2 linked regions of the Nitratireductor mangrovi genome follow. The protein of the gene in region 2 binds, or shares a complex with, the protein of the main gene of each other region. Links are inferred from orthologs where the notes say so. Each region holds a gene or a part of one and is shown on either strand. Other genes may lie near its edges. The genes, in order: FQ775_RS16935 and dapF.

Region 1 (11,572 bases), 220 kb from region 2 along the record:
GACACGCTGATCGTCGACAAGACCGGGACCCTGACCGAAGGCCGGCCGAAGCTCACCGACGTGGCCACTGCCGAAGGTTTTTCCGAGGACGATGTCCTCGTGCGTGCAGGAAGCCTGGAAAAAGGGTCGGAACATCCGTTGGCCGAAGCGATCGTGGCCGGCGCCACGGAGCGCAACATCGACCTGAAACAGGCAACCGATTTCGACGCGGTGACGGGCAAGGGCGTGCGCGGCAAGGTCGACGGTCGCGAGGTCGCGCTCGGCAACCGGGCGATGATGGACGACCTCGGGATCGACGTCGGTGCGCTGGCCGAAAAGGCCGATGCGCTCGCTGGCGAAGGCAAGACGGCGATGTTCGTTGCTATCAATGGTCGAGCGGCCGGCCTCCTCGCCGTCGCCGATCCGATCAAGGCGACCACGGCGGACGCCATTCGCGACCTGCATGAAAGCGGCCTCAGGATCATCATGGCGACCGGCGACAACGAACGCACGGCGCAAGCTGTAGCCGGGAAACTCGGCATCGATGACGTTCGGGCCGGAATGCTGCCCGAGGACAAGCAGCGGCTGGTCGAGGAACTGCGCGCCGGCGGCGCCAGAGTCGCGGTCGCCGGCGACGGCGTCAATGATGCGCCGGCGCTGGCCGCCGCCGATGTCGGCATTGCAATGGGCACGGGCGCCGACGTGGCGATGGAGAGTGCAGGCATCACGCTGGTCAAGGGCGATCTGACCGGCATCGTGCGCGCCCGTACCCTGGCGCAAGCCACCATCCGAAACATCCGCCAGAACCTTTTCTTCGCCTTCGCCTACAACGCGCTTGGCGTGCCGGTGGCGGCGGGCGTGCTCTACCCGGTCTTCGGCACGCTGTTGTCGCCGATGATCGCGGCCGCCGCCATGAGCCTCTCTTCGGTGTCCGTCATCGGCAACGCGCTGCGGCTAAGGACGCTCTCGTTGAAATGAACAGCACAGGTGTCTGGAAAGTTTCCGGCCAAACGGAAGGGTGATGACATGAACATCGGACATGCGGCCGAACGCTCGGGCCTGCCGGCGAAGACGATCCGCTACTACGAGGATATCGGGCTTCTGAAGCCGGACCGGTCCGGCAATGGCTATCGCGACTATTCGACGTCGGACGTGCACAGGCTGCGCTTTCTGCAAAGGGCACGCGGGCTCGGCTTCTCGGTCGCCGAATGTCGGCAATTGCTGTCGCTCTACAATGACCGCGAGCGCGAAAGCGCCGACGTCAAGACTATCGCGAAAGCCAAGCTCACCGAGATTGATCGCAAGATCGCAGAGCTGAAAGGGCTACGCGACGCGCTGAGCCATCTCGTCGCCCATTGCCATGGCGACGAGCGGCCGGAGTGCCCGATCATCGACGAACTGGCCGGCGCCTAGGCAACGGCCAGCATCCAGACGACGAAAAGCCGCACCGTCAGGCGAGGTGCGCGAAGGCGGCCAGCACCTCGTCGTAGACGCTGCGCTTGAACGGCACCACGAGGTTCGGCAGGTCGCGCATCGGCTTCCAGGCCCAGGCGTCGAACTCGGCCTCGTGGCCCCCGGGCGGCGGGTTGATGCGGATTTCGTCGTCGTCGCCCTCGAAGCGGAAGGCAAACCATTTCTGGGTTTGGCCGCGAAACTTGCCCTTGAGCGCGATGCCGACAAGGTGTGCCGGCAGGTCGTAGTTGATCCAGCGCGGCGCCTCGGCGACGAGCGAAACCGTCTTGATGCCGGTTTCTTCGTAGAGCTCGCGGCGGGCGGCTGGCAACGGTTCCTCGCCCTTGTCGATGCCGCCTTGCGGCATTTGCCAGAGCTTTTGCGAACCGCTCATCTCGCTGTCGGTTTCGTGGATGCGACGGCCGGCCCAGACCAGCCCGTCGCGGTTCAGCACCATGATGCCGACGCAAGGCCGGTATGGCAGGGTTTGAGGGTCCACCAGACGGGTCTTGTCGCCCAATGCGTCATTCCTTCTCGGGATCGTTGGCAAGGGCGGAGACCGGGACGATCTCGATGCCGCGCCTCTTGGCCTCGGCAACCCACGACGTCACCGCATCGATGGTGACATCGAAGGCCGAGCCGGTGCCGAGCGCAAAGCCGCGGGCGCGGGCGGTGCGCTCCAGCTCGTCGAGCTTTTCAAGGATCTTGCCACGCTCGCGCTCTTGGTCGATCGGCGTATCGCCTTGCGCGTAGGGAACCCTGCTTGCCGTGGCGAGGTCATTGGCCAGGCTGCGCGCCGAGGTGCCGTCGTCGAGATAAAGCAGGCCGCGTGCGCCGAGTTCGCGCATCACCGGCGCAAAGGAGTCGCGATCGGCCGTGAATCGCGCGCCCATATAATTCATCACCCCGACATAGTTGGTGGTGCGCGCCAGGACGAAGTGCAGATTGTCGATGTTCTGCCCGGCTGTCGCCTGCGTGGTGAGCGTGCTGCGGCCGGGATTGATGTTCGGGTAGTCGAAGGGTTCCAGCGGCAGTTGCATCAAGAGCTCGTGCCCTTGCCTGCGCGCCGCCTGCATCCAGCGGCCGATCGAGTTGCCTTGCGGCGAGAAGGCCAGCGTCACCTCTGGCGGCAGCTTGTCGATCGCGGCCTGGGTGCCGGTCTGCGACAGCGCCAGCCCGCCGATGACGATCGCGACCCGCGCGCCGCGCGCGCCGGACCAGGGACGCGCATAGACATCGACCGGGCGGCGCCCGTCGGCACCCCTGATCGGCAGCGGACCGTGCGCGGACTGTTCGAGCAGGGCGCGGTCGGGCAGGTGGGCCACCCGCAGGTCCTGGCCGAGCGCCGACGGATCGCGGATGACGATCACGTTCTGGCTCGAATCCTCGTCCGGCACGCGAATGATCGACGGCGCTGCCGGCGCAGTCCGTTCCGGCGGCTCCGTGTTCGTCGCTAGTTCCTTGGGCTGGGGCGCCGGCTGGTCTGCCGGCGTCGAGGCGACTTCAGGCTCGGGCTGGCGCCACGGGGCGGGCTGGAGTGCGATCACGCCGCCTGCGGCCAGCACGGCGCCGGCAAGCAGGACGCCGCCGACGCGCCCGGGGCCCGGCAACATACCCGCCGCCCGCGGCGCTACTTCGCGCGCGGGCCGGTCCTGTCCGAGCGGGCGTTCGATCTGCTTGTCGAGTGGCAAGCTGAGAGCCTCTCCAGAATGACATGCGATCCGGTCGAAACGCGAAACCGGGAGAGACGGCCCGCGCATCGAAATGCGCGGGCCCCTACTGGCTACTGGTTGAGGACGGCCTGGTCCGGATTGGGCGGGAAGGCCGGATCGGTCTTCACGCCGCGCAGCAGGTCGAGAGCATAGGCCAGCTGGACGTCGTCCTTGGGCTCCGGCGGCACATAGGCGGCCGAACCCGAACCCTCGTCGCTTTCCTCGTCGCCCTTGATGTGGCCACGCAGCTCCGATTCACCGCGGGTCACGTCGCGGCCCAGCAGTTCGTCGGGCAGCGGCTGCTCGACACGGATGTCGGGCGAAATGCCCTTGCCCTGGATCGACTTGCCTGCGGGCGTGTAATAAAGCGCCGTCGTCAGCCGCAGGGCGCCATTCTCGGCCAGCGGAATGATCGTCTGCACCGAGCCCTTGCCGAACGAGCGGGTGCCGAGGATCGTCGCCCGGCGATGATCCTGCAGCGCGCCGGCTACGATCTCGGACGCGCTGGCCGAACCGCCATTGACGAGCACGATCACCGGCTTGCCGCCGACCAGATCGCCGGGTCGGGCGTCGAAGCGGGTGACATCCTTGGGATCACGCCCGCGGGTCGACACGATCTCGCCGCGGTCGAGGAAGGAATCAGACACGCTGACCGCCTGATCGAGCAGGCCGCCAGGGTTGAGCCGCAGATCGAGCACGTAGCCCTTGAGCTTGTCGGCGGGCACCTCTTCCTGGATGCCGGTGATCGCCGACTGAAGGTCGTCGAAGGTCTTCTCGGTAAAGGAAGTGATCTTCAGGTAGCCGACGTCCTCCTCGACGCGCGACTTGACCGCCTTCACCTTGATGATGTCGCGGATGATGGTGATCTTGATCGGCTCGACGGCGCCCTCGCGCAGGATGGTCAATTCGATCGGGGTGTTGACGCCGCCGCGCATCCTGTCGACCGCATCCGCGAGCGAAAGGCCGCGCACGTCCTCGCCGTCGATTTCGGCGATCAGGTCGCCGGCCAGCACCCCGGCGCGCGAGGCGGGCGTGTCGTCGATCGGCGTGATGACCTTGACGAGTTCGTTCTCCATCGTGACCTCGATGCCGAGGCCGCCAAACTCGCCCTTGGTCTGGACGCGCATGTCCTTGGCGTCGTCCGGATTGAGATAGGAGGAATGCGGGTCAAGCGAGGCCAGCATGCCGTTGATGGCGCTCTCGACCAGGTTGCGATCTTCCGGCGGGGTCACGTACTGGGCCCGCACGCGCTCGAAGATATCGCCAAACACGGCGAGGTAGCGGTAGGTGTCCGACCCTGCCGCGATCGCGGAGGAGCCGGCGGGGCCGTATACGACGCTCATTGCGGAGGCGCCCATCAGGGCGCCGGCAAGAAGAAGCGACAACCTACGAATCATTTTCAGTCCTTCCAGAACGCCGCTTCGCCCACCATGGGGCGGGATCGACGGGTTTGCCATCTTTTCGGAACTCTATGTAGAGCTCCGGCCCGGAACCTGCACTGCCCAGCGCCGCAGCGCTTGCCACTCTGGCTTCGCCCATTGCTCCGACCGGTTCTCCGGCGAGGACCGACTGCCCGAGCGACACGCTGATCCTGCCCATGCCCGCAAGAACGATATGATAACCGTCGCCAACATCCAGTATCAAGAGTTGCCCATAGGATCGGAAGGGTCCCGCGTACAAAATCACGCCTTCGGCAGGCGCTGTGACGATAGAATTGGATTGTGTTTGAACCGTGTCTCCGGCCATGTGGCCGCCCAGCCCATCCTCCTCGCCAAAGCGCCTGACGACGGCTCCGGCGACCGGCAGCGAGACATTTCCTTCAAGGCTTTCAAAGGGTAGGCCGGCTTGCAGACGGTTGGCCTCCGGCACCGGACGCCCCGCCGCCTCCGCTTCGCGGCGAGCGCGCTCGGCTTCGGCCTGGCGGGCGGCCGTGGCCGCCTCGCGCACGCTCACGATCTCGGTCTCGATCGAGGCGATCAACTCTTTGAGACTGCCGGCGCGCGCGGCAAGCGCCGCGGCCTGTTCGCGTTCCTCGGCGAGCGATGATTCGGTCTTGCGCAGGAGGCGAGCCTTCTCTTCCAGAAGCAGCGCCAGGCGTTGCTTCTCCGCCGCCTGATCCTGGACGGTGGCAAACAGGCGTTCGCGCTCGGCCTGGATCGCGTCGCGCAGCGAGGCGAGTTCCCTGAGGTCGCCGAGCAGGATTTCCGTCTCGGCGCGCAATTCAGGCACCACCGCGCCCAGAACGATCGCGCTGCGCACCGAGGCCAGCGCATCTTCGGGACGCACGAGGATGGCCGGTGGCGGGTTCAGGCCCATGCGCTGCAACGCGCCGAGAACCTCGGCCAGGACGCCGCGGCGGGCATGGAGCGAAAGGCGGATCGCTTCTTCCTGATCCTTCAGCGCCGTCAGCCGCGCCTCGATCTCCGCGATGTCGTTGGTGAGCTTGCGCTCGGTCTTGGCGGCCTGGATCAGCGCAGCGGTGACGGCCGCATTGTCCTTGCGCATGGAGGCAACCTCGCCCTGCAGTTCGGCGAGGCGCTCATTGGACAAGGTCATCTGACGCAGGATCTGCTGATACTCGCTGTTGCGCTGCTCCTGCCGGCGCTCCAGGGCGCCGACGTCCTGGGCTGCGGCCGGCAGAGCCGGCAATCCGGCGGTCAGCGCGATCGCCAATGTGACGCAAAGCTGCGGCAGTCTCCGATCCGGCCGGCCCCCTCTTGGCGTCATCCTGCGATCTCGTTCGATCATTCGCGTACGGTCGTGCGAACAGAATCAGCACACCGCACTAGTCACTGCTATCTCAATCTGTGCAGCCAATTTGTCAAAAAAACGCGCGGCCGTGGGCTCATGCGCGGTGATAGGGGTGACCGGACAGGATGGTGGCGGCGCGATAGAGTTGCTCGGCGATCATGATGCGAACGAGCTGATGCGGCCAGGTCAGTGCGCCGAGCGACATCACCAGCGCAGCGTCACCCCTCAGTTCCGGCGCATGGCCGTCATGGCCGCCGATGGCGATCATCACCGAGCGCTGGCCGTCGTCGCGGTACCTGGCGAGCCAGCCGGCGAACTCTTGCGAGCCCGGGTTATTGCCGCGCTCATCGAGAAGCACCAGCGCGGTCCCGCCGCCGAGATGGGTGATCAGTCGCGCAGCCTCCTCGCGCCGCCGTTCGTCGGCGCTGCCGGCACGGCTTTCCGGCGCCTCGGTCACGCCGGCCCATTCGAGGCCGAGCGGCGGCCCGGCCTTGCTGAAGCGATCGAAGTAGCGGTCTGCAAGCTCCCGTTCGGGGCCGGCTTTCATCCGGCCCACCGCGTGAACGGCAATCCGCATCGCCCTGACGGCCGGCTAGTGGACCGTTTCGTCCTCGAGATCGGGAGCCTGCCACATCTTTTCGATGTTGTAGAACTCGCGTACCTCGGGGCGGAAGACGTGGACGATGATGTCCCCGGCGTCGATGAGCACCCAGTCGGCGCTGCCCAGGCCCTCGACGCGGGCATTGCCCAGGCCGGCATCCTTCAGCGCCTTGATCAGGTGATCGGAAACGGCCCCGACATGGCGGTTCGAGCGGCCCGACGCAACGACCATGTAGTCGCCGAGGCTCGATTTTCCCTGGATGTCGATGGAGACGATGTTTTCGGCCTTGGAGTCTTCCAGAGATTCAAGGACGGTTTTCAAGGCGTGGGATTGACCATCTCGGCTCATCCCAGCCGGCGAAGGCATGATCTCAGCCTTCTTGCCCAGTGCTGTTCTCAGTGTCTTTCCTTTCGCAACAAGAACAACCGCACCGCGTGAATCACGCGACATACCGAAGATAGGCATTAACCCTTAACACTTTCAAGACATGCCGGCGGGCCGTCCTTCACCGGCTTCCTGCTCCTCGGCGGAGGGATAGGCCAGTTCCGCCGCCGGCGGCGCCTGAGCGGAGAGCGGCGCGAAATCGCCGCTTTCGGCCGCCGGAACGGCCTGTGCCTGGGTCAGGCGCCAGACGACGAAGGCGCAATAGACCGCCGCAATCGCTATGGCGATGAAGATGAAGGCGCCGGTGCCGGTGAATGCGGTGAGCGCGGTTGCAACGCCCGGTATCACGAAGCCGGAAAGCGACCAGGCAAACAGCATGGTGCTCGACAGGAGCACGAGATCGTCCTTTTCGGCGCGGTCGTTGGCGTGCGCGCTGGCGATCGAGTAGATCGATTCCGTCGCGCCGCTCCATACCATGTAGACGGCTATCATCCACAACAGTACCGATCCGTCCGCGCCCGTCGCAAGCAGTCCGGCGCCGATCACGATCAGCGACGCGGCGACCAGCACGTAGCGGCGGTCGGTACGGTCCGAAATCCAGCCGAGCGGCAGCTGGAACAGCAAGGTGCCGAGCGGCATGGCGAACAGGAGCAGTGCGACCTGATCCTTGCCGAAGCCGATCGCCGTGGCGTGGATCGGCGCGAAGCCGGCGACCATCATCGACAGGCCGCCGACCGCGAGCATGCCGGCAAGGCCGACCGGCGAGATCTGCCAGGCGCGGCGCAGGGCGATCGTGGCGATGGGCGGCGGTGGCGGCGTGCGCAGCCGCGTCAGCCCCACCGGAATGATCGACAGGGCTCCGAAGGCGATCGCCACTACCGGCGCGGCGTTGGTCATGGCGTCGATATGGCTGAGCAGATAGGATCCGACGCCGAGGCCTACGACGTAAGCCACGTAGAAGAAGGCGGTCACCCGGCCGCGAATGTGGTTTTCGACAACGTCGTTGAGCCAGCTCTGGGCGACGATGAACAGGCCGGAGATGGCGAAGCCGTAGAGCGCCCGCGCCGGGATCCAGAGCCAGGGATCGACCCGAATGCTGACGACGACACAGGACAGGATGATCAGCGCCGAAAAGGTCATGAACACGCGTGCGTGGCCGACCCGGCTCACCATGCGCCCGGTGAGGAAACAGCCGGCCATGCCGCCTGCCGAAAGCCCGGTCAGGATCAGGCCGGCCCAGCTCGGCGGAAAGCCTTCGGCGCCCAGCCTGACCGGCACGAAGGCAAACATCAGCCCGTTGCCGATCGCCACCAGCGCCATCGACAGGATAATGCTGGCGATCGCGATCACTGGCGCGGATTGCACCGGTTCGACGATCGCGGCGGGTTCCGCTTCGGTCGGCGTGGCAAGCGTCATGACGTGATGAGAATGTCGCTTTTGCAGGCCGCGAAAGGCGACGAAAACGGCAGAAACTGTCCGGAAGTGGACGGCTCTTCGCCGGCATGCCGCTTGGATGCCGCCGCGCCTTTGGGTTGGCGGGCGCTTCAGTCTTCGTCGCGCCGTGCCTGCCTGAGCGCGGTCGAGGAAAGCGATGAGCGCGGACCGTGGATGAAGGTCCAGGCCGGCGGCCGCAGCCGGGCAAGCAGCGGTGCCTCGTCCTCGTCGACGCGGGCGCGGCTATAGGCCTTGGCCATTACCGACGACAGGAAGGACAGGGTCGAGCCCGGCCGGTCGACCACGGCGATCGGCATCAGTTCCATGATGTCGCGCCAGCGCTGCCAGCGATGGAAGCTTGCCAGGCTGTCGGCGCCCATGATCCAGACGAAGTCGACGCCGCGATTGCGCGAGGTGACCAGTTCGAGCGTGTCCGCGGTGTAGCGGATGCGATGCGCGGCCTCGAAGGCGGTGACCTTGATGCGCGGGTCCGGCGTGATCTTCTCCGACAAAGCAAGGCGCTGTGCGAGCGGGGCAAGTTCGCCTGCGTCCTTCAACGGGTTGCCGGGCGTGACCAGCCACCAGAGCTGGTCGAGCTGCAGCCGGCGAATGGTGATTTCGGCCACCAGCGCATGGCCGGCATGCGGGGGATTGAAGGAACCGCCGAAGATGCCGACCGCCATGCCGCGCTCGACATAGGGCATGCGCAGGTAGCGGGCATCGACGCCCGCGTACTGGCCTGCGGTGTCGGTCAAGGCCGGATCTGGCCGGTACCGCGCACGCGGTATTTGAACGAAGTGAGTTGCTCGACGCCGACCGGTCCGCGCGCGTGCATCTTGCCGGTGGCAATGCCGATCTCGGCTCCCATGCCGAACTCGCCGCCATCGGCGAACTGGGTCGAGGCGTTGTGGAGCAGGATCGCCGAATCGATCTCGTTGAAGAAGCGCTCGACGGCTTGCGCGTCCTCGGCCACGATCGCCTCGGTATGGTGGGAGGAATGCGTCTCGATGTGGTCGATCGCCGCTTCGATGCCATCGACCAGCTTCACCGAGATGATGGCGTCGAGATACTCGGTGGACCAGTCTTCCTCGCTTGCGGGCTGCGCCGCCAGGAAATGGGCCCGCGCGGCGCCGTCTGCGCGGATTTCGCAGCCGGCGTCGGCCAGCGCCTGCATGATCGGCACCAGATGGGTCTCGGCGGCGGCACGGTCGATCAACAGCGTCTCGGCTGCGCCGCAAATGCCGGTGCGGCGCATCTTGGCATTAACGGCTATGTCGCGCGCCATGTCGAGATCGGCGGAGCGATCGATGTAGAGGTGGCAGATGCCTTCCAGATGGGCGAAGACCGGTACGCGGGCCTCGGCCTGCACGCGGCCGACCAGGCCCTTGCCGCCGCGCGGCACGATCACGTCGATGGCACCATCGAGCCCGGCCAGCATCTCGCCGACGGCCGCGCGATCGGTCACCGGCACCAGCTGGATCGTCGTCTCGGGCAGGCCCGCGGACTTCAGCCCGCGCGCCAGGCAGGCATGGATCGCCGCCGAGGAATTGGCCGAATCCGAGCCGCCGCGCAGGATCACGGCGTTGCCGGCCTTGAGGCACAGGGCGCCGGCATCGGCCGTTACGTTGGGGCGGCTTTCGAAGATGACGCCGATGACGCCCAGGGGGGTGCGCACGCGCTCGATCTTGAGGCCGTTCGGCCGCTCCCAGGCGGCGATCACGTCGCCCACCGGGTCCTTCAGCGCCGCGATGGCGCGCAGCCCGTCGGCCATGGACCGTATCCGCCCCGGATCGAGGCGCAGCCGGTCCATGAAGGCGGCGGAAAGATTGTTCTGCTCACCATTGGCGATGTCGATGGCGTTGGCGGCAAGAATTCTGGCCTCGTCCCCGACAAGCGCGTCGGCCATGGCCTCGAGCGCAGCATCCTTCTGGGCAGTGCTCGCCAGGGCCAGCGGACGCGCCGCGGCGCGGGCGTCGCGGCCCATCTCCAGCATCAGGGCGTGAATATCGAGCGCGCTGGCGTCGTTGGTCTTGAGCATGGCTGCAGCCCTACCCGCGGGCCTCCTGTTGCGCCGGCGCCTCCGGGGTCACCACCAGATCGTCGCGGTGGATCATCGCCGCCCGCGCCTGGTAGCCGAGCACACCGGCAATGTCGGCACTTTTCAGTCCGGCGATCTTTACGGCATCGGCGGCGTCATAGGCAACCAGCCCGCGCGCGATCTCGCGTCCGTCGGGCGCGACGACGGCAACCGTGTCGCCGCGCGAAAATGCCCCTTCGACGCCACGCACGCCAGCCGGCAGCAGCGACTTGCCGCCACGCAGCGCACCGACCGCCCCTTCATCGACCGTCAGCCGGCCGGCCGGCTCGAGCTGGCCGGCGATCCAGGTCTTGTAGCCGCGCACCGGGCTGGCCGAGGGGCGAAAGAAGGTCGCGCGTTCGCCGCGGTCGATGGCGGCCAGCGGATTGAGGCGGGTGCCGGCGGCGATGACCATGGCAGTGCCGGCCCGGGTCGCGATCTTGCCGGCGTCGAGCTTGGTGCGCATGCCGCCCCGCGACAGCTCGGAAGCGGCGTCGCCGGCCATGCTCTCGATCTCCGGTGTGATCGCCTCAACGACCGGAATGAAGCGCGCTTCGGGATCGCGCGCCGGCGGCGCGGTGTAGAGCCCGTCAATGTCGGAAAGCAGCACCAGAAGATCGGCCTGCATCATGGTGGCCACGCGCGCCGCCAGCCGGTCGTTGTCGCCGTAGCGGATCTCCGACGTCGCCACCGTGTCGTTCTCGTTGATCACGGGGATCGATTTCAGCTTCAGGAGCGTGGACATCGTGGCGCGCGCATTGAGATAACGTCGGCGTTCTTCGGTGTCGCCAAGGGTCACCAGCACCTGGCCCGAGGTCAGGCCCAGCCGCCCGAGCGCCTCCGACCAGGCGCCGGCCAGCGCGATCTGGCCGACGGCGGCGGCGGCCTGGCTTTCCTCGAGCTTCAGCGCGCGACGGCCGAGCCCGAGCATCGAACGGCCGAGCGCGATGGCGCCGGAGGAAACGACACAGACCTCGACGTCCTTGCGCGCCAGCGTGGCGATGTCGTCGCAGAGCGAGGCGAGCCAGTCGCGTTTCAGGCCCTGCTGGCGATCGACCAGCAGCGCCGACCCCACCTTCACCGCAATGCGGCGATAGGCCGAAAGCGGGCCCAGGGCCATCACGCTTCTCCCGGTCGCCAGCGCGGATCGGGCGCCGTGTCCGCCCCGGCGTCAGCGGCTCG
Region 2 (11,507 bases):
GTAGGAATGGTCGGCATGCAGCATCAGCACCGAGCCGGCGATCTCGATCGCGGCGAAATCGGCGTCGGCGTAGATCGTGTTGGCGCCGAGCACCTCGCGCAGGAAGGTTTCGGTCTCGGCGATCTCCGGAACCAGCAGGTTCAGCCCGACGCCGCGCGGCAGCGAACGACCGAACTCGTCGGCCGCCATCCAGGGCTCGCCCGTCCGCTTTTTCATCGCTTCACCCGTGTTGAAAAAATCCTTGATCGGTCCGTTAAAGCCCTTATCTCCAAAGCGATGAAACGTCGAGCGCTGCTGAAATGGCTTGGCTTGGGTGGCGCGGCCTCGCTTGCCGGCGGAACCGCCTATGCCGTCAGCCGCAATGGCGACAATCCCTACTACCAGGGTCCGCCCAGCGACCATTTCGACGGTCGTGTCTTCTTCAATCCCGATGGCGTGCCGCCACGCCAGTTCGCCGATTTCCTGCGCTGGCAGTTCGGCGGCGGTCGCGCTAGGTGGCCGGGCGAATGGCCAAGCCCGCATCCGCCCGCGCGGCCGGAGGCGTCGGTTGACGGCCAGGGGCTGCGCGCCACCATGGTCGGCCACGCGACGCTGCTCATCCAGACCGGCGGCCTGTCGATCCTGACCGATCCGGTCTGGTCGCTCCGCGCCTCACCCTTTTCGCTGGTCGGCCCGAAGCGCGTGAACCCGCCGGGCATCGACTTCGACGATCTTCCGCCGGTCGACGCCGTGCTTCTGTCTCACAATCATTACGACCATCTCGACCTCGGCACCTTGCGGCGGCTGAAGGAAAAGCACGATCCGCTGGTGGTCACCCCGCTCGGCAATGATGCCATCATCCGCGACGCGGTGCCCGACATGCGCATTCACGCCGGCGACTGGGGGGACCGGGTCACGCTCTCCAACGCGGCTGGAAGCCTCGACGTCCATATCGAGCCCGCGCACCACTGGTCGGCGCGCGGCACCGGCGACCGCCGCATGGCGCTCTGGGCCGCCTTCGTGCTGTCCGGCCCGGCCGGCAAAGTCTACATCGCCGGGGACACCGGCTTCCATCGCGGCATCAATTTCCGCGCCGCGGCCGAGCGCCACGGCCGCTTCCGCCTCGCCGTCCTGCCGATCGGCGCCTACGAGCCGCGCTGGTTCATGGAGCCCCAGCACCAGAACCCGGAAGAAGCCGTCGAGGCGATGCGACTGCTTGGGGCCGAACATGCCGCCGGCTGCCACTGGGGCACCTTCCATCTCACCAACGAGGCGATCGAGGAGCCGCGCGACCGCCTGTTCGCCGCGCTCGACACCGCCGGCATGCCGCGGCAACGCTTCCGGCCGTTGCTGCCGGGCGAGGTCTGGGACGTGCCGCAAACATCCGAGGCGTGACATCGCCCTTCCTTGCGCTAGGATAGTACCGGGGCGACACGGGAGAGGCGAAGGATGCGTATGTTGCGGGGGGTGATGGCTTTGATGGTCGCCGGTGGAATTTCAGGCGCGGCCGCTGCCGGATCGATAGCGGACAAGGGGGCCGAGGCCGAGAAACAGTTCGCCGCCGGCCAGCCGATCGCGGCGATCGAGACGCTCGATTCTGCGGTCGCGAAAATCTGGGATACCATGCCGCTGACGGTGCGACGGGCGGTGCTTGTCGAGAGCGTGTCCGGCTATGGCATCTACGCGCCGCGCGACAAGCCGGCCTTCGGGCCGGGCGAGGCGATCGTCATCTATGTCGAGCCGATCGGTTTTGCCTACGGCAAGGACTCGCTCGGGGCAGGCCAGATCGCTTTCGACATCGACCTGGCGATTGAGGATGAAGCCGGCACACAGGTGCTGCAGCGCGAAAACTTCGTCTCGGTCGAAACGCCGGTCCGCTACCGCAATCGCGAGTTTCATCTGACCGTGAACCTGAACCTCAGCGGCGCCCCGACCGGCAAGTATGTCGGGCGGTTCCTCTTGAAGGACAGGCACTCCGACAAGACCGCCGAGTTCGACGTGCCGTTCGAGATCGCCGGCTGACCCTGCTGAGGGAACGGTACGCGCCGAAACGCGTTCTTTTGATTGTCCGCCCAGCAAAGGGTCAATCCGGAGAGCGCGCTCATGATCAAATGGATACTCATTCTGCTCGTCGTCGCTGCGGTGGCGAGCCTTCTCGGCCTCAATTCGCTGGCCGGTGCCGCCATGACCGGCGCCAAGCTGCTGATTGCCGTCGCGCTGATCCTGTTCCTGCTGGTGCTGTTCGGCCTGGTGGCGATCGCCTGATCCTCGCTCTGCGGCCGCCATCGCCAGCGTCTGGTAATCGGGGCTCGCTTCCGCCATATAGGGGCCGGATCGATCACCTGGACCGGCAATGGAAGAGCGGCCGCATTTTGCCAAGATGAACGGGCTCGGCAACGAGATCATCGTTGCCGACATGCGCGGTCGCGCCGGGCGCGTATCGCCAGCTGCCGCGCGCGCGCTGGCCGCGGACCCGGCGACGCGTTTCGACCAGATCATGGCGATCCATGATCCGAAGACGCCCGGCACGGCCAATTTCATCGAGATTCTGAATTCCGACGGCTCCTCCGCCCAGGCCTGCGGCAACGGCATGCGCTGCGTCGTGCAGGCGCTGGCCGCCGAGACCGGTACAGCCCGCTTCACCTTCGAGACGGTGGCCGGCATCCTCAACGCCGAGGAACATGCCGACGGCTCGATCTCGGTCGACATGGGCAAGCCGCGCTTCGACTGGCAGGACATCCCGCTCGCCGAGGAATTTCGCGACACCCGCATGATCGAGTTGCAGATCGGCCCGATCGACGCCCCGGTGCTGCATTCGCCTTCGGTGGTCTCGATGGGCAACCCGCATGCCGTGTTCTGGGTCGACGACGACGTTTGGTCGCACGATCTCGAGCGTTTCGGGCCGCTGCTCGAAAACCATCCGATCTTTCCCGAAAAGGCCAACATCACCATTGCCAGGGTGACCGCTCCCGACGCCATAACCATCCGCACCTGGGAGCGCGGCGCCGGGCTCACCCGCGCCTGCGGTTCCGCCGCCTGTGCTGCCGCCGTCTGCGCGGCGCGCACCCGCCGCACCGGCCGCGGCGTGACCGTCACCGTGCCGGGCGGACCATTGCTCATTGAATGGCGCGATGACGACCACGTCATCATGACCGGCCCCGCCGAATGGGAATTCTCGGGACGCTTCGATCCCGCCACCGGCGCCTGGGAACGCGAAGTCGAGGGCGCGGTCTGATGGCTGTCGACATCGTTACCTTCGGCTGCCGGCTCAACACCTATGAGTCGGAAATCATGCGCCGCGAATCCGAGGCCGCCGGCCTCGGCGAGCTCGACGGCGGTGCCGTGGTCTTCAACACCTGCGCCGTCACCGGCGAGGCGGTGCGCCAGGCGCGCCAGGCGATCCGCAAGGCGCGCCGCGAGAACCCGGCCGCGCGCATCATCGTCACCGGCTGTGCCGCCCAGACCCATCCCGGCAGCTTCGCCGCCATGGACGAGGTCGATCTCGTGCTCGGCAATGAGGAGAAGCTGAAGAGCCAGAGTTACCGCGCCTTGCCCGATTTCGGCGTCAACGACACCGAAAAGACCCGCGTCAACGACATCATGTCGGTGACGGAGACCGCGCCCCATATGGTCGATGCGATCGAGGGCCGCGCCCGCGCCTTCGTGCAGGTCCAGAACGGCTGCGACCACCGCTGCACCTTCTGCATCATCCCCTATGGCCGCGGCAATTCCCGCTCGGTGCCGATGGGCGCCGTCGTCGAGCAGATCAAGCGACTGGCCGGCAACGGCTATCGCGAGGTGGTGATCACCGGCGTCGACATCACCTCCTATGGCACCGACCTGCCGGGCGCGCCGCGCCTCGGGCGCCTGGTGCGCACCATTCTGCGCCAGGTGCCGGAGCTCCAGCGCCTGCGGCTGTCATCGATCGATTCCATCGAGGCCGACGAGGATCTGATGGCGGCGCTCGCCGACGAGCCGCGCCTGATGCCGCATCTGCACCTGTCCCTGCAGTCGGGCGACGACATGATCCTGAAGCGCATGAAGCGGCGCCACCTGCGCGACCATTCGATCCGCTTCTGCGAGGACGTTCGCCGTCTGCGTCCCGACGCCGTCTTCGGCGCCGACATCATCGCCGGCTTCCCGACCGAGACCGAGGCGATGTTCGAGAATTCGCTGGCAATCGTCGATGAGTGCGGGCTGACCCACCTCCACGTCTTCCCGTTCTCGCCACGCGAGGGCACGCCGGCCGCCCGCATGCCGCAACTGCCGCGCCGGCTGGTCAAGGAGCGCGCCGCGCGCCTGCGCGAGGTTGGAGAGATCGCCTATCGCCGCCATCTCGACGGCGTTGTCGGCAGCGCCCAGAAAATTCTTGTCGAACGCGAAGGTCTCGGCCGCACGGAAGGTTTTGCTGTCACCGCAATTGATCGCGGCGCACCGGGCGACATCGTCGCCGCCCGCATTGCCGGCCATGACGGCGAACGGCTGAACGCCGTCGCGCTGGCCGAGGCGGCCTGACGGACGCACGCATGGCATTCGGTTTCATCAAGAAGATCTTCTCCTTCGGCAAGAAGCAGGTCGAGGAGGTTCCCGCCGAAGACGAGGCAGCAGAGGCGGCGACCGCCCCCGCGCCCACTGAAACCGCGCCGCCGCCGCCCGCGCCGGAAAAGGCAAAGCCGGAGCCGGGTCCTTCCGAGCCAGGTGAAGGGGAACGCCCGAAGACCTGGCTACCCCTCCTGGAACCGGAAGCCGAAAAGCCGGCGGAGCCCGTTCCCGGGAAAGCGGCGAAGGAGACCGCGGGCGAAGCTCCAGCTAAGCCGGCGTCCAGGCAACCTGATGCACCGCAAACCCCGCCATCTCTCAAGGGTGAGCCACCGGTGGAGGAGGCGTCCCCATCTCCACCGCGGGAAGAGGCAGGCGAGACGCCGACCGAGGAGCGCGAGGGCCAACCCGCCGCGAAGCTCAAGCCCGAGCCGGCCGCACCGGAAGCCGAACCAACCCCGGAGCCGGCTCCCTCCGCTCCTCCTCCGGCGAAGGTCGGCGAGACTCCGGCCGAGCCGGTTGTAGAGGAACGTTCGAAAACGCGGCCGCTACCGAGAAAACTGGAAGCCGAAAAGCCGGCCGAGCCTGCTCCTGAGAAGGAGCCAAAGGAAACCGGGCCCCAACCGCTGCCGGCAGAATCCGTCGGTGCCGAGCCCGCCGCTGCCGAAACCGCCGATGCCAGCGACAAGGCGGCTCCTCCGCCGCGGGAGATTGGCGACATATCAGCCGAGCCGGCGAAGGAAACCCCACCTCAACCGCCGCCGGCGGTCGAGCCTCCGCCAACCGCGCCGACGCCAAGATCCTCGCCTCCCGCCGGCCGCGTCACGGTGTCGAAAACCGTCGAGGCGCGTGTCGAGCAAGCGCCCGCTGCGCCCGAACCGGAAGCAAAGCGCAGCTGGTTCCAGCGCCTGCGCGACGGCCTGTCGCGTTCCTCGCGCGAACTCGGCGGCAACATCGCCGGCGTCTTCACCAGGCGCAAGCTCGACGAGGACGCGCTCCAGGATCTGGAGGACGTTCTGATCCAGGCCGATCTCGGCATGGAGACCGCGATCCGCATCACCGACACGCTGGCCTCCGGTCGCTACGGCCGCGACGTCTCCGACGACGAGGTGCGGACCGTCATGGCCGGCGAGATCGAGAAGGTGCTGGCGCCGGTGGCGCTGCCGCTCGAGCTCGACCTGTCGCACAAGCCGCACGTCATTCTGGTCGTCGGCGTCAACGGCACAGGCAAGACCACCACCATCGGCAAGCTCGCCGCCAAGCTCGTCGGCGGCGGTCTCGACGTCATGCTGGCGGCCGGCGACACCTTCCGCGCCGCCGCCATCGAGCAGCTCAAGATCTGGGGCGAGCGTACCGGCTCGCCGGTGGTCGCCTCAAAGCTCGGTGCCGACGCCGCCGGCCTCGCCTACGACGCCTTCGAAAAGGCGAAGGAGGCGGGATCGGACGTGCTGATCATCGACACCGCCGGCCGCCTGCAGAACAAGGCCGAGCTGATGGCGGAACTGGAAAAGATCGTGCGCGTGCTCGGCAAGCTCGATCCCGAGGCGCCGCACACGGTCCTTCAAACTGTCGACGCAACCACCGGCCAGAATGCACTCAACCAGGTCGAGATCTTCCGCAATGTCGCGGGTGTGAACGGCCTGGTGATGACCAAGCTTGACGGCACGGCGCGTGGCGGCATCCTTGTCGGCATCGCGGCCAGGCACAAGCTGCCGGTCTATTTCATCGGCGTCGGCGAACAGGTCGACGATCTGGAACCCTTTTCGGCCGGCGAGTTCGCCAGGGCGATCGCCGGCGTGGCATAGCGAAAAATGACCGACAAACCCCTCTTCGAACGCGAACCCGCAGACCCGAAACGTGACGCGATGAACCCGCTCCTGAAGCTGGTGCTGGAGCTCGGGCCGCTGGTCGTCTTCTTTTTCGCCAACGCGCGCGGCGAATGGCTGGCAGCGACCTTTCCGTCGCTTGCCGCCTTCGGTGGACCGATCTTCATCGCCACCGGGATGTTCATGATCGCCACCGCGCTGTCGCTCGGCATCTCCTGGATCATGGTGCGCTCGCTGCCGATCATGCCGCTGGTCTCCGGCGTCATCGTCTTCGTCTTCGGCGCGCTGACCTTGTGGCTGCAGGACGAGACCTTCATCAAGATGAAGCCGACCATCGTCAATTCGCTGTTCGGGACCGTGCTCCTTGGCGGGCTCATCTTCGGCCGTTCGCTGCTCGGCTATGTCTTCGACCAGGCGTTCCGGCTCGACGCCGAGGGCTGGCGCAAGCTCACCTTCCGCTGGGGCCTGTTTTTCTTCTTCCTGGCTCTTGTCAACGAGATCGTCTGGCGCTCCTTCTCCACCGACGCTTGGGTGGCGTTCAAGGTCTGGGGCATCATGCCGATCACCTTGATCTTCACCTTCAGCCAGATGCCGCTGGTCATGCGTCATTCGCTCGACGAGCAGAAAGGCTAGTGGAATGAATCTGACATTCGATAGCCGCTCGCTGTCGGCCTCAACATCGAATGTCAGATTCATTCCACTAGGAACTTGAACTTGCCAGTGGTTCTTCGGTTTCCGACATTTGCCCTCGCGGCCGATACGAACGGGATGCGAATGTCGGAAATGAACCACTAGAGGGAGCCGCCATGCAATTCATCGAGACCCGCGAGCAACTGCGCCAGCACTACAAGGCGCCCGGCGACCTTCCTCTGCGCAAGGAGTTGAAGGCGCTCGACCCTCATTGCCGCAACTTCATCGCCAAAAGTCCGTTCGTGCTCATCGGCTCGTCCGACGGCAACGGCAATGGCGACGTCACGCCCAAGGGCGACAGGCCCGGCTTCGTCGCCGTGCTCGACGACAACACCCTCGCGATTCCCGACCGGCCCGGCAACAACCGGCTCGACACGCTCGAAAACGTCATCGCCAATCCCGCCGTCGGCCTGCTGTTTCTCATCCCCGGCATGAACGAGACCTTGCGGGTCAACGGCACTGCCCGCATCACCGCCGACGAGGCGCTGCGGCTGGAACTCGCCGTCGACGGCAAGAGCCCGGCGTCAGTGATGATCGTCACGGTCAACGCCTGCTACATGCATTGCGCCAAGGCGTTCCTGCGTTCGGCCCTGTGGAACCCGGAGGCCTGGCCGCCACGTGCAGCGATGCCGACGCTGGGCGAGATCATGAAGGATCAACTCGCCCTTGCCGAACAGGCCGCCGAGGCCGACCGGCGGCTCGAGGAAGCGTATCGCAAGACGATGTGGTGAGGCCACTCGCCTCAGCCGGTCCATTCGATCCAGCGGCCGTGATAGTCGCATTTGGCGAGCCTCGTCGTCTCGCCGCCCGGCCATGTTGTCACGCTGAGCGTGGCGAAAGGGTCGTTCGGGTCGCGTGGCTCCATGCGCAGCCGGGCGATCGGGCTGTCGGGCGTCGCCGCCTTCCCTGCCTCGTCGAGTACCGCCACGATCGCGTCCTTGGTCGCGCGCGGCAGATATTGCCACATGATGGTGTGGAAGAAGACCAGCGCCGTCCCGTCCCGCGGCCCAGCCAGCCGGCGGCGAACGAAATCGGCCGCATCTGCGCGCTCGACCACGAACGGTTCAGCCTCGGCGAGACCGATCGCGGCGTCGAGACGCTCCAGCCTGTGAGGCTGGTCCGCCCACAGATAGGAGCGTAACCGCAGCCGCTGGTCGGGATCGCGAAAGTCGACCGGGCGGATGTCGCTACCGGCGCGCGCGACGATCGCCAATTCGCCATCGAGCGGCGGCGGCGTGCCGCGCATCTCCGGCGAAAGCCGCACCGGTGACGCGGCGTTGCCCCAGCCGGCATCGCCGTAATCGTAGCGGAAACGGTCGAAGATCAGGTTGAGCCCGGCGCTGGACCCGATCTCGGCGCCCGAAAACGGACGTTTCAGCGCGCGTGCCGCCGCAAGGAAGCCGGGCAGGATCATGCCTGCCCGCGCGATCTCGTTGGTCTGCGGCGGATTGTCGAGCGCTCGCACCAGCGCCTCGTCGTTGCGCCGGATCGCTGCCGCCAGTTCCGTCTCGAACGTCGCCTGCGCCACTTTTGCCGCCGGAAAAAGCGCGGCCAGGGCGTCGTCCTCGCCGGACAGTACCAGCGCATGCAGGCCGCCGCAGAGCCTGAGCGCCAGTGCGTCGGCGCGCGGATTTCCTTCCCATTCGAGCACCTGCAGGCCGGTGACCGTCGAGCGGTCGAGGACCGACGCCAGCGCCCGGCACAGCCGGGCCGTGAAGGGCGAACCGAGATCGTCGCAGGCGATCGCCTGCTTTTCGAAATGATCGCGGATTGCGGCCGCGCTCATCGCGGCCTCAGATCGGCGCTGCGGCCTTCAGGATTGGCAAACGGCGCTGCAATCGATCCTTCCTGCACCTGTCGCTCATGGCCGAGCATCCAGTGCACCGTCGGAAAGGCGAGATCGTCCCAGGGAATGTCGTCCCAGCCGAACAGTCCGACTTCAAGGCTTTCCTCGCCGGCCGAAAAGCCCGGCTCGTGCAGCACCGCGCGATAGATCAGCTGCACCTGCGACAGTCGCGGCACCGAATAGACGGCAAGCAGGCTTTCGATGGCAAGTCGTGCGTTGGCTTCCTCCAGCGCCTCGCGACGCGCGCCGTCCTCCGGGGTCTCGTGCAACTCAAGAAAGCCGGCCGGCACGGTCCAGTAGCCGCGGCGCGGCTCGATGGCGCGCCGGCACAGAAGCAGCTTGCCGTCGTGGCGCACCACCGAGCCGACCACAATCTTGGGGTTCTCGTAGGCGACGAAGCCGCAATTCTCGCATACGGCGCGTTCATGCGTATCGCCGTCGGGCACGGTGCGGGCAAAGACGGGCGAAAGCGGATAGGTCATGGCCGGCAGGCTACCCGCTTTCGCCGGGGCGGTGAAGCGGCAGGCCTACCGCTTCATCAGGTGATCGCCATAGGGATCATCGATCACCATCAGCCAGCGGCCGTCAGGCTGGCGGCGCAAGACCGCCACCGAAAGTCCGCCGTCTTCGATCACCGTTCCGTCCGGGGCCTTTCCGGTCATCGACCACGGCATCAGGTGCAGAGCTATGTCGCCTGCCTCGATCACTTCATGGCCGTGATAGGTGAAATGCGGGTCAACGGCAATGAAGCTCTCGAACAGCGCCCTGAGCGCCGGCGTTCCGGAGGCGGGCTGGCCGGGTTCGCCGACCACAACGGCATTCGCCTCGTAGGTCGAAAGGACCGTGTCGACGTCCTTGGCGGCAAAGGCCGACGTCATCCTTTCGATCACCTTCACGACGTCGGTTTCGGCGCCGGCCGCCAGGGCAGGCGATGCGACCGGCAGCACTGCGAGTGTGAGCATCCCGGCAAGAGCTGGCAGAAGACTGGGTTCAGGCATGGGAGTTTCCTTTCTGATGCAACGCTGACGGCGTAGCAGCAGCAACTGCCAGAAAGTGGCAGCATCGTTTCAGCGCAACGGCTTTTCTTGCTCGGCCTGCTGCCACTCACGCATCAGCGCGTGGCGGCGGCGCGGATAACGCTCGCCGGTCAGGCTCATCGCCAGGATCCGGTCGCCGCGAAAGTGCCGGATGGCCTGACGCAGTTCGCACCACGCCACCACCACTCGCACTCTTTCGAAGAAGCCCAGCGCAAACGGCCAGATCGTCCGCCGCGTTTCCCCCTTGCCACCTTCCTTGCGGTAGACGATCTCAAGCCTGTGCTCCTTGCGGATCGCCTCCCTGATCACCGCCAGGTCGACGGTATCGGTCTCCGCCGCGTCGACAGGCCCGATCATCAGGGTCGAGGTGTCGAGGCGGTTCCTGAGGTCATCAGGCAGCACGCTCGCCACCTTCGCCATGGCGTTGCGTGCCGCCGTTCCCAGCCGCTCGTCGCCGCGCTCCGCGACCCATTGCGAGCCGAGCAGCAGGGCCTCGATCTCCTCGTCGCGCAGCATCAGCGGCGGCAGCATGAAGCCGGGCTGAAGCACATAACCGAGACCCGGCTCGCCCTCGATCGGCGCGCCTTGTGCCCTGAGCGAGGCGATGTCGCGATAGAGCGTGCGCAGGCTGACCCCGGTTTCGCGCGCAAGCGTGCTGCCGCTGGCGGGCCGGCGATGCCGGCGCAGCACCTCGATCAGTTCCAGGAGACGTTCCGCCCGCGACATCGTCTTCCTCACCTGCCCCCGCGTTGCCCGGCCGAGCATGCCGATGACGGCGGCCTCCGCCAAGCCCCCGGCGCGACAGGCGCGGCAGCAGATGCCAGCCGAGCGCCTTGCGCGTGATGGACCGCGCGTTAAACTGCCGCCCCGGTCCGGCCGCCAGAGCCGGAGGCTGCCCCCAGGAGCTTCACATGAAGAGATTTCCGTTGTCGCTGGCCGCGCTTGGCGCCGCCCTTTTCCTTCCGCTCGCCGCCCATGCCCAGGCACTGCCCGATCTCGGCGGCCGCACCGTGGTCGTGGTGACCGAGAACGCCTATCCGCCGCTCCAGTTCATCGATCCGAAGACCGGTGATGCGATCGGCTGGGAATATGACGCCATCGCCGACATGGCCAAGCGCCTCAATTTCAAGGTCGAGATCCAGAACACGAGCTGGGATGCTATGATCCAGTCGGTATCAGACGGCCAGTACGATATGGGCATGACCGGCATCACCATCCGCGACGACCGCAAGGAGAAGGTCGACTTCTCCGACGCCTACATGCATTCGGAAATGCGCATGCTGGTGCGCGACGACGAGGAGCGGTTTGCCGACGAAAAGCAATTCGCGGCCGAGGAGAACCTTCTGATCGCCGCCCAGCCGGGCACCACGCCCTTCTACGTCTCGGTCTACAACATCCTCGACGGCGACGAGGCCAATCCGCGCATCAAGCTTTTCGAGACCTTCGGCGCGACGGTGCAGGCGTTGCTGGCCGGCGACGTCGACCTTGTCCTGACCGACGGCGTTGCCGCCAACGGTTACGTCGAATCCTCGGGCGGCAAGCTCAAGGTGATCGGCGGCCCGCTCGGCTCGGAGGATTTCGGCTTCATCT

Evidence for each region.
Region 1: the proteins of dapF (region 2) and FQ775_RS16935 are in contact, whole or in part, in a solved structure (PDB 5YGU), measured with the Escherichia coli proteins. The link is inferred for Nitratireductor mangrovi from one-to-one orthologs.

The regions. Positions count from the first base shown.
Region 1 is NZ_CP042301.2:3,468,775-3,480,346, reverse strand. What follows is about bases 191-3,102. They hold FQ775_RS16935 (RNA pyrophosphohydrolase), read right to left. Parts: upstream 1,952-3,102; coding sequence 1,430-1,951; downstream 191-1,429. Other genes in these bases: FQ775_RS16930 (divergent polysaccharide deacetylase family protein), read right to left, coding at 1,956-3,102; cueR (Cu(I)-responsive transcriptional regulator), read left to right, coding at 1,006-1,392; FQ775_RS16945 (heavy metal translocating P-type ATPase), read left to right, coding at 191-957. Outside these bases: more of FQ775_RS16945, read left to right, coding at 1-190; more of FQ775_RS16930, read right to left, coding at 3,103-3,122; FQ775_RS16925 (S41 family peptidase), read right to left, coding at 3,215-4,540; FQ775_RS16920 (murein hydrolase activator EnvC family protein), read right to left, coding at 4,530-5,870; 23S rRNA (pseudouridine(1915)-N(3))-methyltransferase RlmH, read right to left, coding at 5,989-6,471; rsfS (ribosome silencing factor), read right to left, coding at 6,487-6,861; FQ775_RS16905 (MFS transporter), read right to left, coding at 6,976-8,295; FQ775_RS16900 (nicotinate-nucleotide adenylyltransferase), read right to left, coding at 8,424-9,017; FQ775_RS16895 (glutamate-5-semialdehyde dehydrogenase), read right to left, coding at 9,065-10,351; proB (glutamate 5-kinase), read right to left, coding at 10,362-11,510; GTPase ObgE, read right to left, coding at 11,510-11,572. UniProt on the Escherichia coli protein: Master regulator of 5'-end-dependent mRNA decay.
Region 2 is NZ_CP042301.2:3,699,416-3,710,922, forward strand. What follows is about bases 1,427-4,273. They hold dapF (diaminopimelate epimerase), read left to right. Parts: upstream 1,427-2,332; coding sequence 2,333-3,214; downstream 3,215-4,273. Other genes in these bases: FQ775_RS18105 (hypothetical protein), read left to right, coding at 1,429-2,001; FQ775_RS18110 (DUF1328 family protein), read left to right, coding at 2,083-2,244; mtaB (tRNA (N(6)-L-threonylcarbamoyladenosine(37)-C(2))-methylthiotransferase MtaB), read left to right, coding at 3,214-4,273. In the rest of the region: FQ775_RS18095 (VOC family protein), read right to left, coding at 1-216; FQ775_RS18100 (MBL fold metallo-hydrolase), read left to right, coding at 277-1,374; more of mtaB, read left to right, coding at 4,274-4,494; signal recognition particle-docking protein FtsY, read left to right, coding at 4,506-6,323; FQ775_RS18130 (septation protein A), read left to right, coding at 6,330-6,977; FQ775_RS18135 (pyridoxamine 5'-phosphate oxidase family protein), read left to right, coding at 7,151-7,765; FQ775_RS18140 (DUF2332 domain-containing protein), read right to left, coding at 7,777-8,820; FQ775_RS18145 (NUDIX hydrolase), read right to left, coding at 8,817-9,362; FQ775_RS18150 (YybH family protein), read right to left, coding at 9,408-9,878; FQ775_RS18155 (helix-turn-helix transcriptional regulator), read right to left, coding at 9,948-10,643; FQ775_RS18160 (transporter substrate-binding domain-containing protein), read left to right, coding at 10,829-11,507. UniProt on the Escherichia coli protein: Involved in the succinylase branch of the L-lysine biosynthesis and in the biosynthesis of the pentapeptide incorporated in the peptidoglycan moiety. Catalyzes the stereoinversion of LL-2,6-diaminopimelate (L,L-DAP) to meso-diaminopimelate (meso-DAP).